Regions from separate parts of the Undibacterium sp. RTI2.2 genome, predicted to be linked through region 2. Evidence: predicted binding sites of a transcription regulator. Region 2 holds the regulator's gene; the other holds the start of a gene.
The links. Region 2 encodes LexA, which represses DNA repair genes until DNA is damaged. Its sites were predicted from a motif close to ACTGTATNNNNATACAGT; they were not measured.
Positions count from the first base shown of each region.

Region 1: the regulator LexA is predicted to act here: its motif matches at 5,690-5,707, upstream of dinB (DNA polymerase IV).

Region 1 is NZ_JASJXN010000007.1:77,238-87,380, reverse strand. Features, by position in the region: gene QN395_RS05825 (alpha/beta hydrolase) at 1-695, shown strand, start outside; gene QN395_RS05820 (hypothetical protein) at 1,080-1,385, shown strand; gene QN395_RS05815 (cold-shock protein) at 1,382-1,594, opposite strand; gene QN395_RS05810 (hypothetical protein) at 2,180-3,580, shown strand; gene QN395_RS05805 (S41 family peptidase) at 3,583-4,485, shown strand; gene dinB (DNA polymerase IV) at 4,529-5,605, opposite strand; gene QN395_RS05795 (thioredoxin family protein) at 6,019-6,480, shown strand; gene QN395_RS05790 (PAS domain-containing protein) at 6,625-9,069, shown strand; gene QN395_RS05785 (GMC family oxidoreductase) at 9,225-10,143, shown strand, end outside.
Region 2 is NZ_JASJXN010000028.1:19,497-29,639, reverse strand. Features, by position in the region: gene QN395_RS14905 (replicative DNA helicase) at 1-540, opposite strand, end outside; gene rplI (50S ribosomal protein L9) at 805-1,257, opposite strand; gene rpsR (30S ribosomal protein S18) at 1,285-1,569, opposite strand; gene priB (primosomal replication protein N) at 1,579-1,878, opposite strand; gene rpsF (30S ribosomal protein S6) at 1,909-2,277, opposite strand; gene lexA (transcriptional repressor LexA) at 2,543-3,217, shown strand; gene lon (endopeptidase La) at 3,609-6,023, opposite strand; gene clpX (ATP-dependent Clp protease ATP-binding subunit ClpX) at 6,232-7,503, opposite strand; gene clpP (ATP-dependent Clp endopeptidase proteolytic subunit ClpP) at 7,720-8,346, opposite strand; gene tig (trigger factor) at 8,362-9,705, opposite strand; tRNA gene QN395_RS14855 (tRNA-Leu) at 9,734-9,820, opposite strand; gene QN395_RS14850 (efflux RND transporter permease subunit) at 10,046-10,143, opposite strand, start outside.

The sequences.
Region 1 (10,143 bases), on a different contig from region 2:
CTTGGGTTGCTGCATTAAAAGAGCAGCATCGCGTCATTACGATGGATATTCCTGGCTTTGGTCTGACGGGACCAAATACGCAAAACGACTATAGCAACGCTGCTTACACCCAATTTATTCTGAACCTGATGGATAAGCTGCAATTGTCACGTGTGGTCTTGGGTGGTAACTCTCTGGGTGGTGAAATCGCCTGGCAAGTTGCAGCCGCTGCACCAGCACGGATTGATAAACTCATCTTAGTAGATGCTGCCGGATATCCCTTCACACCGGCGGCGATTCCGGTAGGTTTTAAGATCGCGCGCATGCCAGAAATGGCTTGGGTGATGCAACATACCTTGCCACGGAATTTGATGGAAAGCAGCGTCAAAAATGTATATGGCAATCCAGATAAAGTCACGCCAGCGTTGGTAGACAGATACGAGGCGATGACTTTAGGGGCTGGTAATCGCCATGCTCTAGGTTTGCGTTTTACACAATTGGATGCGGGACGTACTGCCGATAAAATTAAAACCATTAAGCTGCCAACGCTAATACTTTGGGGCGGCAAAGATAAGTTAATTCCACCAGATAACGCAGAGCGATTCCATCATGATATTGCCGCTAGCAAGCTGGTCATGTTTGATCAATTAGGACATGTGCCGCAAGAAGAAGATCCGGTGACTACCATTGCAGCAGTCAAAGACTTTTTGAAATAATTGGCCCGAGCGCGGGATTGCAGTAGCTAATTATCTCGTTTATTAAAGATGACCATGACGCCAATGTTATCGTCGTCGTTAACGCAAAAAGCCCGCCAAAAGCGGGCTTACCATTCATTGCTGCGACTCACTATCCTCAATATCATCATCAATAACCCATGCTATCTGCGTGGTGCCACTGACTAAACCAACAACCCGTGCTATCTGCGCGGTGCCCCTGGTGGGATGAGTCGTTTTTACTGCTCCAACATCTCCTGATGGACATGTTTTCAAGTCGAACGAATGTTTTTTCTTCACAAATCAACTAAGCCATTTTCCAAGTGCATTGAGTAAACAATACGCTGGCCGGTTAGAGTTGATGCTCGCCGCAGAAGATACTGGCAGATGCCTGGTGAATCTTCTCGCTACGGTGATAAACACGAATGTATTAGACCATTTCCCAACAACCCATGCTATCTGCGTGGTGCCACTGACCGGTCAGAATTCATCTATGCGTCAAAAAATAAACCTGATGGTGATTTTCTGACTTGTGAAGTTTTTGTCTTGCTGATGATATTTTCTCTTACCGCCAACCCATGCTATCTGCGTGGTGCCAGCGGCCGGTATTTAAGAAAAAAACAAACCACAACACATAAAGCTAATTCAGAATCGACAACTCACCAATACTTAAGCGTCGATCTACTCAATTAAGAGAGAATTTGGATATTGCCTGCTTTATCGCCTTTTGGACCAACAGCTGCTTCGTAAGAAACGCGTTGATTTTCCGTCAGACTCTTAAATCCAGAAGATTGGATGTCTTGGAAATGGGCGAATAAATCTGGACCACCAGCATCAGGAGTGATAAAGCCGAAGCCTTTAGCATCGTTGAACCATTTGACTATACCTGTTTGAGTACTCATGTTTTTTTCCTTCAATTGTAAATAGGCGACATTGCCTGATAGGCACTTGAAACCAAGAGATGAAACCGGAGGAATTAAAACAGAACGACTAGAAGAACAACAGCCATGCAGATTTGGGACCAACTATATAACGACTTGATGCAAGTACGAATTGGAATATACACGCTTATATCTAAATCGCCTAATTTTATTTTTTTAATCTTTATGGCAATGTTGAGGCCTCTTACTTTGCTTATACCTTCATAGATTCAATATACTCCCCCCGTTTTCCATGAAAAACAGCCTATCGCCCAATGATTATATGGGCAATAAAATATACTAATTGGGAGTATATTTAAAGACTCACCTTAAACAAAACTTACACAACATTGTTGTGGCGAGACTTAGCCGCGCATCCGGGTAAATTTTGCGTCAGTCCTGTCAGTCAGCCTTATTAAGTGAACCGGTATTCGGCTTCCTGTTTTTGTATTTTATAATTTTCGGGTTTTCCTTTATTTGAGCAGCCTCGATAAAGGCAGCGAATACGCATTTTTACCACTTTAAAAAATCTGACAGTCCAATACCAAGCTATAAAAAATTTGACCTATGCACTTATTGAAAAATATATTTACCTTTGCTGCGATCTGTTCTATCTGCGCTTTTGCTTATGCTACTGACAGCGACGAAAATTCACGGCCTGTACCTAAAAACGCACCAATTACATTGAAATTTGAATCAGACGCTCGATCAGGAAAACTGAATGAAACCTGGGACATCGAAGGCAAAAGCACGTCTGCTAAATTACAAGCCGATCGCCGCTCATCAAATAAAGACAAAATCTTACTGCTAGAGAATAACGAGCACGGTCAAACCATCTCGCTTGCTCAAGAAGTGGATGCCAGACCATGGCGTGGAAAAATTGTAGAAATTTGCGGAGATGTAAAAGCCAACTTCAAGCAAGTCGCCAAATCCGGCTTCTGGACACGCACAGATATACCACGCAATACTTTGCGAGCCGCAGCGACCTATAGTTTGCCATTGCAGCCAACTTGGCAAAGAGCCTGCGCAAGTATTGCCGTCGACAGGGCGGCATATCAGCTGAGATTTGGTGCCGACTCCGATACAAAGGGGGAAATCTGGTTCGCCAACTTAGAAGTACATGAGGTCAGCGATGTCGCAAAATCCAATATCAGCGATCCAGGCAGCAGAGCATTGAGTGCCATCGAACTGAACAATTTGCGCGCGCTGAGTAAGGCCGTTGGTTATATACGATATTTCCATGCTACTGATGCATTGACCAAGTTGGACTGGAATAAATTTATTCAGAAAGCAGTTCTGTCGGTGGAACTTGCTAAGTCAGATGCCGAGTTGGCAAATGCTTTAAAAAACTTATTTATTCCCTACGCTCCGACCACACAGTGGCTTACCAGCGTTGAAATTCCCGAGAACTTATTGCAACCAACAGATGCTCACTTCAAGGTTCAATGGGTACATCACGGCCTCGCTCAACGCGACTATTTTTATCACAGTGATCGCGTGTATGAAAAACTTAGTAAACAACTTACTGATGATGTCTCATTGCAAGGTAATGTGGTTCAACTCAATAAAATTGAGCTAGGAGGGCAAGTTACACTGTGGATGCCTGATCTCGTATTTTCAACTAAAAATCATGAAACCATTCCCAAAGTTGAACCAGAGAATGGTTTGAATCGAGTTGACTATCAGTTGAAAAATATAGTCCCAGATTTCAGTGGAAATGACCGAATCACAAGGTTAGGGAATGCTATACAAATATGGAGTGCGTTACGTTATTTCTATCCGTATTCCGACATCATTAAAATCGACTGGAATAAGGAATTGGACGCACTCTTGTTATCCGCCTCAAGCGATAAAGATGAAAAAGCATTTACCCACACCCTAATGCGCTTTACTTCCGCATTGCACGATGGACATGCGCGTGTCACAGGTCCGAGGGAGCTTGATGCTTTTCACCTTTTATCAAAATAAAAATGATCGATGGTGTACCGGTGGTTTCAAGGTCCCGCCTAACTCCAGGCAATCAACCATTAATTCCCTTTGGAAGCCAAATTACGCATTTAAATGGTTTGCCAATTGCACACAGGTTGTCAGAAATAAATACAGAAAACATGTCCGCAACAGACACCATGCAGGCCGAAATCTTATCTGTCGAGCTGCTCACAGGGGAAGAAAATTCCCTCTTAGAAATGAGCTACCGAGACCTAAAAGGATTCAAGCAAACAAAGACTTTCCTTCGTGATACGCCTGTGGTCAATTTAAGAGAAAAAAATCCATTAGGAGCGATGCAACAATTGAAAAGCGGTATTTGGTATGTAGATATCGACAGAGCGGATGGCAAAGATATTGAACAATTGATTGCCCAAAAAAATAACTTCAAAGGGATCATTTTTGATGTCCGAAATTATGTGAATGGCAATAGCAATTTCTTAAAACATTTTACAAAAAGGCCACTAGAGGTACCGTTATTCAATGTCCCTGTCATCAGTGGAGCTGATCGGGATCATTGGCAATGGGAGCGCATTGGAAAAGCTCTTCAACCTCAAGCGCCCTATATCAATGCCAAATTAGTTTTTTTGATAAGCGGTAATACGATCAGTGCTGCAGAAACCTTGATGACTATCGTAGAGCACTACAAACTGGGTGAAATCATAGGCACACGGACTGCAGGCTCGAATGGAAATATTAGTTGCTTGCCTCTTCCAGGAGGATATAAAGTTTTTTGGACTGGGATGCAAGTCTTGAAACAAGATGGGTCTCAATTCCACGGTATTGGAATCATTCCCACTCTCCCTTATAAATCAACGATAGAAGATGCGATTTCTGGCGATGACATAGTGTTAGAAAGGGCGATAAAACTTCTCACAGAAAATTAAAAAAGAAATGTTGTTTTATCTCTCTACGACTCAAAGACAGGACTTAACTCGCAAACAAAACCAATTGCTGCTCCGCCGTTGACGCTTGCTCCGTGCCACTTAAACGGGTACCCAGCCCAAGCAAGCGAACGGGTTGTTGGCCGCGTGCAAATGCGGTCTCTAACAAGCTGACAAAACTACTTTCGTCCAAGCTGCTGCCACGACATTCTGCGGTAGTCTGGTGGAAATCGGCAAAGCGGATTTTGACGTATAACTTGTGTATGTAATCCTCCGCTTGTACACGCTTCATCCTCGCTACCAACATCGCAAACAAGGCAGGCAACTCCGTCTGACAAGCCGCCAGATCGGGCAAATCCTGGGCGTAGGTTTCTTCTACGCTGACTGATTTTCGCTCGCTGTCCGGACAAACACTACGATGATCAATGCCACGACAAAGCAGGTACAAGTTATAGCCAAGCTTGCCAAAGTGTTGCTGCAAATCGGGTAAAGACCAGCTGCGCAAATCGCGGCAATATTGCACACCAAGGCCATGCAATTTGGCCGCCGTGACTTTGCCCACACCAAATAATTTAGCGACTGGTAGTTCTGCCACAAAGCTATCTGCGTCTTCTGGCAAGACCACAAACTGACCGTCTGGCTTATTCCAGTCGCTGGCGATTTTGGCGAGAAATTTATTCGCCGCCACACCGGCGGAGGCTGTGATGCCCACCGTGGCTGCAATCCTCGCCCGTATCTCTTGCGCAATCAGGGTCGCACTCCCTTTGTGCTGCGTGCAATCGCTCACATCCAGATATGCCTCATCGAGAGATAAAGGTTCGACCAAGTCAGTGTAGTCACGATAAATCGCCAAAATCGCTTTAGACGCGATACGGTATTTCTCCATGGTTGGTGGCAGAACGATTAAATCAGGACAGCGCCGTAATGCTAACGAGGTCGGCATGGCTGAGCGCACACCAAAGCGCCGCGCCTCGTAATTGCACGTCGCCACCACACCACGCTGATCTGCTCTGCCACCAACAGCCAGCGGCTTATCGCGCAAACGCGGATCGTCCCGCATTTCTATCGCGGCATAGAAGCAATCACAGTCGCAATGGATAATTTTTCGCTGGGCGGTGGACATGATGTTATCGAAGTGATGACTGAAGCTGTTACTGAGATTATTGCTGACAAGCGTTGAGGTATTTTAATCCATTTAAAAGAAAATACTGTATATAACATCAGTATGTAACATCAGTATATAAAATCAGTATTTGAGTGAGCCTGCTATCAACGTACTCGCATACAAAACAGCATCTATATTTGCTCTAAGTCAGCGCTTTAAGTTGCTGTAATTTTAAGCATCTACCATAATTGTTTCAGCGTCTATCCTGTCCATGACAAATTCCGGTATTTGCGTCATGATGTCTCACCGGAGAGCTTTGCTGATCCTGTCTATTTCGTTCAATTAATTTAATCAATTCAAGCTGCTCTGTTAGGCTGGTTTCGCTGATGTAGCTGACCTCGCTAATTTTGCAGTGCTATTAGAGGACTCTCATGAAAAAATTACTCGCATTTTGTTTTGGTCTCAGCCTGTCTTTTGCTACGCTTGGCGTCAGCGCTGCTGCCACTTATCAACCCTATGACGAAACCGCCGATGCGCAGGCCAACATTAACAAAGCTCTGGCAACAGCGCAGGCGACAAATAAAAAAGTGCTGGTGATTTTTGGCGCTAACTGGTGCAAAGATTGTTTAGAACTGGACAAATCGATCAAAGGTCAAAATGCCGCACTGATCGCCAGTAAATTTGTATTGGTCAAAGTGGATGTAGGTCAATTTGATAAAAATCTGGAGATCGCAAAACAGTACGAAAATCCGATCAAAAAAGGTATTCCTGCGGCAGTAGTTTTAAAGGCTGACAACAGCTTGGTGTATGCGAGCAAAGGCGGCGAATTGTCGAATGCGCGCAAGATGAGCGACCAAGGCATTTACGATTTTTTTAATCAGGTTTCAAACTAAATCGTATTTGAATTTGTCTGGCAACTCAAAGACAAATACGTTTTATTGGTGCCTGAAACGACAGCTTAAATGACAGCTTAAATGATAGCTTAGTTGGCACCTTAAATGACTGACCGCGTTACTTGATTCCTTACTCAACTCACTATGCCCAATCGTCTGGACCCGTTGTCAGAATCAAGCGAGGCCGCCGCCAACGCCACCAGCACATCGTTACAAACCGGTGTACTGGTGAGCGCGAGTTCATTGCGGACTTTGCTGGAGGCAGTGGGCGATAGTTTATGGGATTGGAATTTACTCACTAACGAGGCATTTTTTTCCCGTAGTTATAAACGGATTCTGGGTTATGCCGAACACGAGCTGGGCAATCACATCAATGAATGGATAGACCGGCTGCATCCCGATGATGCGCAAGAAGCCATGCGTGCGACCAGGTTATATCTAGAGGGTGAAATTCCTCAATACGAACACGAGCATCGCCTGCGATGCCGTGATGGTAACTGGAAGTGGTTACGCTCTCGCGGTACGCTGGTAGAACGTACGATAGATGGTCAGCCGGCGCGCATGATCGGTCTGGTCAGCGATATCACCGAGAATCACCGCCTGACTGATCAGCTCAAACAAAGTCATACCTTGTTGTCTAACTTCTCCCAGCAGCTGCCGGGTATGTTTTATCAATATCAGCGCTTTCCAGATGGGCGTAGTTGTTATCCCTATGTCAGTGATGCAGTCACCGCTATTTATGGCGTAACTGCGGAACAAATTCGTTACGACGCCAGCATCGTAATTGCCAAAATACATCCGGATGATCTGGCGAAAATGCGAGAGGCGGGGCATATTTCTGCCACTATGCTCACCCCTTGGCATCAAGAATATCGGGTAATTGGCGTGGTTGAAGAAGAGCGCTGGTACGTCGGCGACGCAACGCCAGAAAAATTAAGCGATGGCAGCATACTCTGGCATGGCTACCTCAATGACATTACCGAGCGCAAACAAGCAGAGCAGCGCGCGCAAAATGCCGAGCTACAAATACGCTTAATTCTGGAGGCGGCGAATCAGGGTTTGTACGATGTGAATGTGCAAACCGGCGAAACTAAATTCAGTATTGAGTACGCCAGAATGCTGGGCTACGAGCCGGAGGAATATGCAGAATTTCAGCAGCTCTGGGGCAACTTCGCTCAGGTCGGGGTACATCCTGAAGACATCTCACAACTCAAGCAAGCCTTGCGTAACCACCTACGCGCACCAGAGCAATTTGATGCGCAAGGTAAAAGTATTCCGCTCACGGATTACCATGCTGAATTCCGCCAAAGAACGAAGTCCGGTGAGTGGAAGTGGATCATGTCACGCGGTCGGGTGGTGGAGCGCGATAAGCAGGGTCACGCCTTGCGCATGCAAGGCACGCATATTGATATTACCGAGCAAAAAGTCAGCGAAGAGACTTTGCGCATCAATCAAGAATTACTGCAAGCCAGTAAAGACCGCTACAAACTGCTGGCGCGTGAGTTAGATATTTTGATCAACAACGCTCCTGTGGGCATTATGTTTGTCAGCGACGGTGTGATCATCCTCGCTAATCAGGCGCTGGCAGAACTGTGTAATTTTCCAGATGCACAAGCGATGATCGGCGTTAAAACCAGCTTCTTGTACTGCGGTGAGGATGATTATCAAGCCTTTGGCCAGCGGGTCATACCGCAGTTAATCGCGGACGAACGGGTAGAGCTGGAATGGACGGTAAACAGAATTACCGGAGAAACGTTTTTGGCACGTATAGCAGGGCGCGCCCTACCGGCAGAAAATTATGTGCGCGGAGCAGTCTGGATGCTGGAAGACATCAGCGAACGGCATCGCATTAACAAACTGAAGTCTGAATTTATCTCTGTCGTCAGTCACGAGTTGCGGACACCGCTGACATCTATCCGCGGTTCCTTGGGGTTGCTGGATGCAGGCGTGGCTGGCGTCTTGCCAGCAAAAGCGGCGCAACTGATTAAAATCGCGCACAGCAATAGCTGTCGCCTGATCGGTTTAGTCAACGACATTCTGGACATGGACAAACTGGTGTCCGGAAAAATGCGTTTTAAAGAAGAACCTGTCGATTTGTTCGCACTCATTAACAGCGCAATAGAAGCCAATGCGGCCTATGCCTTATCGCTTAAAGTCAGCCTGCAATTTAGCACTGATGTCAGCAGCGCATGGATCTTGGCCGACCATGACCGCCTGATGCAAATTATGGCAAACCTGTTGTCCAATGCCGCCAAATTTTCTCCTGAAGGTGAGGCAGTGCAAATCCGTTTATTGCATCAATCTCTGGCAGACGTTGGCGGAGACAGCGGTCATAGCTACCGCATCGAAGTCAGCGATCATGGCCCCGGTATACCGAAGGCATTTCAAGCGCATTTATTTGAGCCGTTTACTCAGGCTGATGGTACTGATACGCGGCAACAAGGTGGTACTGGTTTGGGACTTCCCATCACCAAAACTTTAGTAGAGAAAATGCATGGGCGACTGGGATTTACGACTACCGAAGGCAAAGGGAGTAGCTTTTGGGTAGAATTTAGAGCGGTATCGGTGCCAGAGTCTGCCGCAATTTAAATCCAATTTCAGATTCAATACAGGGGTTGTACCAAACCTCAAAAAGATAAAGCAAGCAATATCAGGCAACACCAAGCAATACCAAGAAGCACCAACTAATACCAAGAAGTACAAAAATAAAAATCATCCAAAGGACGAGACAAATGACAGAAGCAATCAATGCAATTGCCGATTACATCGTGGTCGGCGGTGGTGCCGGTGGCTGCGCGGTAGCCGGACGATTAAGTGAAGACAGCAATATCAACGTCACCGTATTAGAAGCCGGTGGCAAAGGTGATAGCTGGGTTGTCAAAACACCGTTAGCGGTCGTTGCCATGTTGCCGACCAAACTCAATAACTGGGCGTTTGAAACCGTGCCGCAACCCGGCCTCAACGGACGGCGCGGCTATCAGCCACGTGGTAAAACCTTGGGTGGCTCTTCTGCCATCAACGCCATGGTGTACATCCGTGGTCACCGCTGGGATTATGATCATTGGGCGTCTTTAGGTAACAAGGGCTGGTCATTTGACGAGCTGTTGCCTTACTTTAAACGCTCAGAAAATAACGCCAGTCTGGGCGGCGATTTGCATGGTCAGGCCGGGCCTTTACGGGTCAGTGATCTGCGCTCAGACAATCCCTTCCAGGCAATTTATTTAGATGCCGCCAGACAAGCCGGATTTAAAATTAACCACGATTTTAATGGTGAAGATCAGGAAGGCGTCGGGATTTATCAAGTCACCCAGCACGAGGGCGAACGCTGGAGTGCCGCCCGCGGCTATCTGTATCCGCATATGGGCAAACGCCCGAACCTACGGGTAGAAACCGGCTGCCACGTGACCCGTATCATCTTTGAAGGCAAACGCGCTGTCGGCGTCGAGTTTATCCAGCACGGTCAAAAACAGTCCTTGCGTGCCAAGCGCGAGATTTTGTTGGCGGCGGGCTCTTTGCAGACCCCGCAATTGCTAATGTTGTCGGGCATAGGCGACGGCAAAGCCCTGCAGGCAATGGGCATACCGGTGGTGCATGATCTCCCGGGCGTGGGGCAGAATTTGCAAGATCATCCCGATTTCGTTTTTAAATATCGCGCCAAGAGTC
Region 2 (10,143 bases):
TCGCTCAACCACTTGTGTAAGCAAAGGTTGAATAGCAGTGAAGCCTTGAGCGCCACGGGAGCCCTCTTCTGCAATCGCAAAGATTTTTGACTCTGCCTCATCCAGCATTTGCTTTACTTCTTTACCTTGCGGATTAAAGGCATTTCCAGCGATTTCGTCAGAGACTGAAATCAATTTGCGCAATACACCTCGGTCACGCACAATTTCGGCATAACGACGAATATTTGCGGCGGAGGGAGTATTTTGTGCCAGCGCATTTAAATACGTCAAACCACCAGCGTCGTCTGCTTTATTCAGGCCAGTCAGTGCCTCGTAAACGGTAATAACGTCGGCTGGCTTAGTCGCATTAATCAGCTTAACAATTGCCTGAAAAATAATCCTATGGTCATATCGATAGAAATCATCCTCGCGGATAAAGTCGGCGATTCTATCCCACGCAGCATTATCTAATAGTAAGCCGCCCAAAACAGATTGCTCAGCTTCGATGGAATGTGGCGGGACGCGAATGGAATCTAATTGCGGATCGGAAGGTGCTTTCATGGCGCGCATTATACCTTTTTATTCAATATCGAAATCAACAGAACATGCCTTAATGAAATACATAAATCTGACCATTTATTACTAAGATAACAGGCACAGCCGCTATTAAAAAATACTAAATACCATTTATGCTGCAAGCTTTAAAATAACAAATTAATTAAATCAATACCTGACTGCCAAGACTAATTGATCGCTCAATCTTAACGACGTAAACGTTAAAAAGCCGGGCGAACCCGGCTTTTTTAAATACTATGCGACTAAAACTTAAGCGTGCTCGCCCAAGATAGCAACGGTCACATCAACAACTACGTCTGTGTGCAAAGCAACGGCAACAGAGTGATCGCCAACGATCTTTAACGGACCTTGTGGCAAACGAATCTGCGCTTTTTCAACAGCAAAACCTTGCTTGGTCAATGCTTCAGCGATGTCGAAGTTGGTTACGGAACCAAACAAACGACCATCAACACCAGACTTTTGCGAGATTTGCACAGTCAAACCAGACAATTTTTCGCCTTGAGCTTGTGCTGCAGCCAAACGTGCTGCTGCTGCTTTTTCCAACTCTGCGCGTTTTGCTTCGAATTCAGCAATCGCTGAAGTTGTAGCACGGCGAGCCATACGTTGTGGGATCAAGAAGTTACGTGCGTAACCATCTTTAACTTTAACTACATCGCCCAGATTGCCGAGATTAACGACTTTATCAATCAGAATAACTTGCATATTTTTCTCCTAGTACCTTGTCGTCAATTACGCTGTGTGCAAATCAGTGTACGGCAGCAACGCTAAGTAGCGTGCGCGTTTGATCGCTGTGTCGACTTGACGTTGGTACAAAGCTTTAGTACCTGTCAAACGTGCTGGCATGATTTTGCCGTTTTCTTGCACGAAATCTTTCAATGTATCGACGTCTTTGTAGTCAACTTGCGCTACATGTGCGGCTGTAAAGCGGCAGAATTTTTTACGCTTGAACAATGGATTTTGTTGTGGGCGCTTATTTTTCAGTTTGCTTTTGTCAAATTTTTTACCGAATGCCATTTGTGGCTCCTAATCTAGTAAATTTGTCTCGAATTCAGTAATGTGAAATACGAGACTTTTGCTGTTACGGTTCTTGCGCGACAAAAAACCTGTGAATTGCATTACAACACCTAACTCTATTTCCATAAATCGCTTTGAAATTTCTCCTGCGGCTAGCGCATTGATTTCAAAATCGACTACACGTTGGGCATTTGCTTGCGTTTGCTTAGAGCTATGTATCAGTACCGCAGAGGCTATCGGAATTCCGGCTGGTGTAAAACGCAGCGCCGATTTTTCTACAATGCTGGCAACGACTTTAAGCTGATTCACTGATTTATGTAGCGTCCTCTAACGTGTCAATTATGCTGCTGGCGCTTCTACGCGTTGCGTTTTAGCAGCATCTTCTTTCTGAACAGATTTCATCATTGGAGATGGCGCTGTTTCAGCTTTCTTCATTTTGACTGTGAGGTGGCGCAGAACTGCATCATTGAATTTGAATGCGGTTTCCAACTCAATCAGAGTCTCAGCATCGCACTCAATGTTCATGCAAACATAATGTGCTTTTGCCAGTTTTTGAATCATGTAAGCCAATTGACGACGGCCCCAATCTTCAATACGGTGTACTTGACCACTACGTGCAACAACTGTGGCTTTGTAACGTTCGATCATTGCAGGCACTTGCTCGCTTTGATCCGGATGTACGATAAATACGATTTCATAATGACGCATATATTCTCCTTGTGGACAATTGAATAGCCCGCCTCGGCGTCAAGACGAGTGCGGGAAGAGGAAAGCCCATAACTATACTGCATTTTGACAATTTACTCAATAGTTTCAATAGCTTATTACATTTACTGCTACCAATTTATGTGTAACACACCCATTGAGAGGACTTAAAAAAATTTTGAGATGAAAAAGATTTTAGGTTTATACTGTACAAAAATACAGGCTGCATATAAACCCAGTCTCACAACTACACGATTGGAATTCGATCATGCTAAAACTCACCGCTCGCCAAGAACAGATTTTAAATTTAATTAAGGACGCGATCCAAAATACTGGATTTCCGCCAACAAGAGCAGAAATTGCGAATGAATTAGGTTTTCGCTCCACCAATGCAGCGGAAGAGCATTTGCAAGCACTAGCACGCAAAGGAGTTATTGAAATTGCTCCGGGTACCTCACGCGGCATACGATTGCTCGATTCCATACTAAGCAGTGGAAGCACCAAGGCTAGGCCTAACTATAGTGCTCAATTAGCGCTACCTCATCCATCACTAATGCAACTTAGTTTGCCGCTAGTTGGCAGAGTAGCAGCAGGATCTCCCATTCTTGCGCAAGAGCATGTGGATACGACCTATCAAGTTGATCCAGCCTTATTTTCAGCTATTCCAGACTATCTGCTCAAAGTGCGTGGTATGTCTATGCGTGATGCCGGTATTTTTGATGGTGATTTGCTCGCAGTAAAAAAATCTAACGAAGCAAAAAATGGACAAATCGTGATTGCCCGTATGGGGGATGATGTTACGGTTAAACGCTATAAAAAATCAGGGGATATGATCGAGCTATTGGCAGAAAATCCTGATTATCCCAATATCAAGATTAATGAACTTGATCAAGACTTTTCACTTGAAGGTTTAGCCGTTGGGCTGCTCAGAACCTGGACTTAAGTTATGTATTACTAGGTATTGGCAATATCAGGAAATTAAAAAAATTCCATCTGTCACGTCCCAACTCAATCAATATACTCCCCACAATCTTTTTGAAAAACATGATTTTACTCAATTGGTGCATAGACAATTAAAATATACTCACCCATAGTATGCAATAACTCCGATTAAATGCATAAAATTTTATGTTTCGAGCCTACTTTCATCGTCTCGACAAAAGTTAAATTATCGGTCAATTTAATTTACTATTTAGACAATGATTTAAAGATTAGATAACCCAGAAAATCAATTATGAATAAAAAATGGCCACTAGGTAACTAGCGGCCATTTTAATTTCTTTAGTTTTTAATCAGAGAAAACTATCTGATTAAAACCAAATTTCGGATCAGGCTCAATGCTTTACAACACCACCAACATCAACGCCACCTTCAACTTTAGTGGCCGTAGCAGCTACTAAAACTTCTTCATCAGTCAAAGCAACTGGCTGACGTTCTAAAGCAATTTCTAAGACTTTATCTATCCAACGCACTGGAATGATTTCTAGCTTATTTTTGACGTTATCAGGAATCTCAGTTAAATCTTTAGCATTCTCTTCAGGAATTAAAACCGTCTTAATTCCGCCTCGATGAGCGGCCAATAATTTCTCTTTTAGACCACCGATAGGCAATACTTCACCACGCAAGGTAATCTCACCAGTCATCGCTACATCTGCACGTACCGGTATCCCGGTAAAAACAGATACCAGAGCTGTCGTCATAGCAATACCAGCGGAAGGACCATCTTTTGGCGTTGCCCCCTCTGGAACGTGAATATGAATATCACTTTTTTCAAACACATCTGGCTTAATACCCAAGCGCTTCGCACGACTGCGAACTACGGTGCGAGCAGCTTCAATCGACTCCTTCATCACATCGCCTAAAGTACCGGTACGTATCACGCCACCTTTACCAGGCATTGCAACTGCTTCAATTGTCAATAAATCGCCGCCGACTTCAGTCCACGCAAGACCAACGACTTGTCCAACCTGGTTATCTTTGACCGCCACACCAAAATCGTAACGACGAACACCCAAAAACTTATCAAGATTTTTTGATGTAATCGTTGCTTTCTTTTCACTCTTTTTAAGTAAGAGCATTTTAACGACTTTGCGACAAATTTTTGATAACTCACGCTCTAAGGAACGTACCCCTGCTTCTCTAGTGTAATAACGAATAATGTCTCGAATAGCACTTTCAGCAACACTGATTTCACCATCCTTCAAACCATTATTTTTAATTTGTTTAGGAAGTAAGTAACGCTGGGCAATGCTAGCTTTTTCGTCTTCGGTATAACCCGACAAACGAATAACCTCCATACGATCCAACAAAGCTGGCGGAATGTTGTATGAATTAGAGGTCGCTACAAACATAACATCTGATAAATCGAAATCAACTTCGATGTAATGATCAGAAAAAGTATGGTTTTGTTCAGGATCTAGCACCTCAAGTAACGCAGAAGACGGGTCGCCACGGAAATCCGCCCCCATTTTATCTACTTCATCCAGTAAAAATAATGGATTACGCACGCCTACTTTCGATAAGCTTTGCAATATCTTACCGGGCATAGAGCCAATATAAGTGCGTCGATGACCGCGGATCTCCGCCTCGTCACGAACACCGCCCAGCGCCATACGTACAAACTTACGATTAGTAGCACGTGCTATAGATTGACCAAGGGAGGTCTTACCCACACCTGGGGGGCCGACCAAACACAATATTGGCGCTTTCAGTTTATCAACGCGCTGTTGTACGGCAAGATATTCCAGAATACGCTCTTTGACCTTATCTAAACCAAAGTGATCATCTTCCAACACTTTTTCAGCGTTAGTTAAATCATTGTTTACCTTGGATTTTTTCTTCCAAGGTAAATTAACGATCGTGTCTATATAGTTGCGAACAACAGTTGCCTCAGCAGACATAGGCGACATCATTTTAAGCTTTTTCAACTCATTCATCGCTTTGTTATGCGCTTCTTTCGGCATCTTTGCGGCTAGAATTTTCTTTTCTAACTCATCGATGTCAGCACCTTCATCACCTTCACCGAGTTCTTTTTGAATCGCTTTTACTTGCTCATTCAAATAGTATTCACGCTGAGATTTTTCCATCTGACGCTTAACACGGCCACGGATACGCTTTTCTACTTGCAGAATGTCAAGCTCACCCTCCAATTGACCAAGCAAATGTTCTAAACGTTTGGCAACGCTAAAAATTTCCAGAATGACTTGCTTTTGCTCTAGCTTCAAAGGCAAATGTGCAGCAATCGTATCGGCTAACCGACCCGCATCATCAATTCCGGAAAGTGATGCCAAAATTTCAGGTGGGATTTTTTTATTCAGTTTTACATATTGATCAAATTGCTGAACGATTGCACGGCGCATTGCCTCTACTTCAGAGTCATCACCCTCTTCCAGCGCAACAGGAGTGAGCTCTGCTGTGAAGTGAGACTCTGTTTCAGTAATCTTGTGGATACGTGCACGCTGCGCACCCTCGACCAGCACCTTAACAGTGCCGTCTGGCAATTTCAACATTTGTAAAATATTGGCAATGCAGCCGATTTCGTAAATATCGTCAGCAGATGGCTCATCTTTTGCTGCAGCTTTTTGTGCCGCCAACATGATGCTCTTGCCCTGCTCCATTGCTGCTTCCAAAGCTTTAATGGACTTTGGACGCCCCACAAATAAAGGAATAACCATGTGTGGAAACACAACCACATCGCGCAGTGGCAATAAAGGCAATTCGGTTTGTTCAGTAATTATAGAAGTTGTCATGGCGCACCTTATTCAAAATTTCTAGTATATAGATTGGCGCACTAGGCTAAATCTCAAGCCCGTCATCCGAAAAACAATAAAAAAAGCCACTCAGAGAGAAACTCCGGGTAGCTTTTCGATTGAAGCTCAATTTTATTGTGTAATTAATTGTACTGCTTATTCCAAATACCGTGGATCAATTATGACATTCACCCACAATTTTAAAGGATTAAGATTTTATACCTGACACCTTCGGTTGCTCGTCGTAAATCAACAAAGGTTTTGCGCCATTGGTAATAGTATTTTCATCAATAACCACTTTAGAAACATTTTGCTCGCTAGGCAAATCATACATAACATCTAGCAACGCGTGCTCAAGAATAGATCTTAAGCCTCGTGCACCTGTTTTACGTGCGATTGCTTTTTTTGCAATTGCTTGCAAAGCTGCTGGCCTGATTTCAAGCTCAGCACCCTCCATTTCAAGCAATTTAGAATATTGCTTGATCAGCGCATTCTTCGGCTCGACCAAGATTTGAATTAATGCCGTCTCATCAAGCTCGTTGAGAGTTGCAATCACAGGCAAACGACCGACAAGCTCAGGGATCAAACCAAAACGAATCAAATCTTGCGGTTCTGCATCTTGCATAACCTGGCTAGCACTCTTCTCTGCCTGACTTTTCACGCTAGCAGAAAATCCTATGCCGCTGCGTTCAGAGCGGTCAGAAATAATCTTAGCCAAACCATCAAATGCACCGCCACAAATAAACATAATATTTGTGGTATCGATCTGAATGAAATCTTGATTAGGGTGTTTGCGCCCTCCCTGCGGTGGCACGGATGCCATCGTACCCTCAATCAATTTCAATAATGCTTGCTGTACGCCTTCTCCAGAAACATCGCGGGTAATTGAAGGATTATCTGACTTACGAGATATTTTATCGATTTCATCAATATAAACGATCCCTTTTTGGGCTCGCTCAACTTCATAGTTGCAGTTTTGAAGCAGCTTTTGAATAATATTTTCAACGTCTTCGCCTACATAGCCAGCCTCAGTCAAAGTTGTCGCATCAGCAATTACAAACGGCACATTGAGCATACGTGCTAAAGTTTGTGCAAGTAAGGTCTTACCTGACCCAGTTGGGCCGACCAAAAGGATATTGCTCTTAGATAGCTCAATACCATCTTTTTTACCAAGATGCTTTAAGCGCTTGTAATGATTATAAACAGCTACAGCAAGAATACGTTTTGCTGTTACTTGACCAATTACATATTGATCAAGCAAAGCTGTAATTTCTAAAGGTGTTGGCAGATCAGTTTTTGCACTGGAAATAGATTCCAAGTTGCCAACTTCGTCACGAATAATATCGTTACACAGATCGATGCATTCATCGCAAATGAAAACAGACGGACCTGCAATTAGTTTTTTAACCTCATGTTGGCTTTTGCCACAAAAAGAACAATATAAAAGCTTTTCGCCAGTGGAGGATTTTTTATCAGGCATAGTACGTATATCTTTAACAGGAATTAAGCAAAAATTAAGCGAGAATAATTTTGATATTAACCGTAAATCCGATATATGTCATTGAAGAAGGACACGAAAATACGAAGATAACAAATCAATATAAAACCCGCTAGCAATTTAATTATAGAGCACAATAAAAAACGTCCGCACTTAATAAGCGCGGACGTCTTCTAATTACTCAATATTTTTAGTATATCAGGCGCGATGCGTTAAGACTTTATCGATTAAACCATACTCCGCTGCAGATTCGGCCGACATAAAGTTGTCACGATCAGTATCTTTCGCAATTTGCTCAACTGTCTGGCCAGTTTTGTCAGCTAGGATTCCATTCAAACGTTCACGCAGGTACAAAATTTCACGCGCCTGTATTTCTATGTCAGAGGCTTGACCTTGAGCACCACCCAAAGGTTGGTGAATCATAATACGAGAATTTGGCAGTGAGAAACGTTTGCCTTTCGCACCAGCAGCCAATAAAAATGCACCCATTGACGCGGCCAAACCTGTACACAAAGTGGATATATCAGGCTTAATAAATTGCATGGTATCATAAATCGCCATACCAGCTGATACAGAGCCACCCGGAGAATTAATGTAAAGCGAAATATCCTTATCAGGATTTTCACTTTCCAAAAACAATAACTGAGCTACGATTAAATTTGCAGCTTGATCATTTACTGGCCCAACTAGAAAGATCACACGCTCTTTTAACAAGCGAGAGTAAATGTCGTAAGCACGTTCGCCGCGACCACTTTGCTCTATAACCATAGGCACCATACCGAGCATGTTGGTATCTAATGCTGAACCACGAATAATGCCTGTCATTGGATTTCCCTTTAGTTATTGCGCGTTGTTACCCATTAATTCATCAAAAGGTAACACCTTGTCAGTGACTTTTGACTTACCTAAGACATAGTTAACGACGTTTTCTTCTAATACAAGGGCTTCAACTTCAGCTAAGCGATTACGGTCACTAAAATAATATTTAACGACCTGCTGAGGATCTTCATAGCTCTGAGCGAAATCTTCGACTTGCGCTTTAATCTGCTCAGCAGTTGCTTGCAAATTATTAGCTTTTACTAACTCAGCCAATATCAATCCTAAACGAACACGGCGTTCCGCTTGCGCCGTAAACAATTCTGGTGGGAATGGAACATCTGCAACATTCATACCGCGCTGAGCCATGTCTTGACGAGTCATCTCTGCCAAGCGTTGACCGTCTTGCTCTACCAAGGATTTTGGCACATCAAATTCTACGGCTTTAACTAAAGCATCCATTACACTATCTTTAGTTTTAGCTTTAACGCGACCTTTAACTTCACGCTCAAGATTTTCTTTGATATCAGCGCGCATTTTGACTAAATCACCATCGTCTACACCTAGACTTTTTGCAAATTCAGCGTCAACATCAGGAAGATGTGCCCACTCTAGTTTTTTCAGAGTGACAGTGAACTCTGCAGTTTTACCAGCTACATCTTTACCGTGATAATCTGATGGAAACGACAATGGGAATGTTTTGCTCTCGCCAGATTTCAAGCCTAACGTAGCAGCTTCAAATTCAGGCAACATACGACCCTCGCCTAGCACAAAAGCAAAATCTTCAGCTTTGCCGCCAGCAAACTCTACACCATCAATTTTACCAACGAAGTCTAAAGTCGCACGATCACCATTTTTTGCCGATAAGTCACCACCGTCTCCATGAGCACCTTGCTCACCTTTGGCATGAAAGTGAACGCGTTGCTTGCGTAAAATATCGATAGTTTTATCAATTTCCGCATCGGATACTTCAGCTTTAACTTGTTCTACTTCTGCAGAAGACAAATCACCAACTACAACATCTGGATATATTTCAAACGTTGCGTCGAAGGCTAAACTACCTTCGGCTACGCCTTCACCAGATTTTGGTTCAATGCGTGGATATCCAGCGACGCGCAATTTATTCTCGTTAGCAGCGACATTAAATGCCTGGCCAACTTTATCATTTAAGACTTCATTTTCGACTTGATAACCGTGCTGCGCGGCGACCATTTTCATCGGCACTTTTCCAGGGCGGAAGCCAGGGGCTTTCGCTGTGCGTGCGCGCAATTTCAAACGCTTTTCCACTTCAGATTGCACATCGGCGATCGGAAAAGAAATAGTAAGACGGCGTTCCAATTTATCTAAAGTATCGACTGCAGTTGCCATGAAAATCGTCCAAATAAAAAAAATTCTGTGGTGCGAGGAGGGGGACTCGAACCCCCACACCATTACTGGCGTCAGGACCTAAACCTGGTGCGTCTACCAATTTCGCCATCCTCGCGGGATGAGAACACTTGCCAAAATTAAAAACTGGCACAAAAGCAAAGGGCGACCCGAAATTCAAGTGTCGCCCAAGACTATTGCATGTGGCATTTCAACTCCAGCCACATATTCTACTGGATTTTAATCCGATGTGGCTCTTTTTTAGAGTTTGCTTTGCAATTATTTAGTCAGGCTCACTATATAAACAGTAGCAAGCCCGACTCGCACTCACAATCAGAGCCTATCAAACTGGTCTTTTCACCCTAAACCATGCAGCATATAAAGCAGGTAAAAATAGCAAAGTTAAAGCTGTCGCAATGATCAATCCACCCATGATCGCGA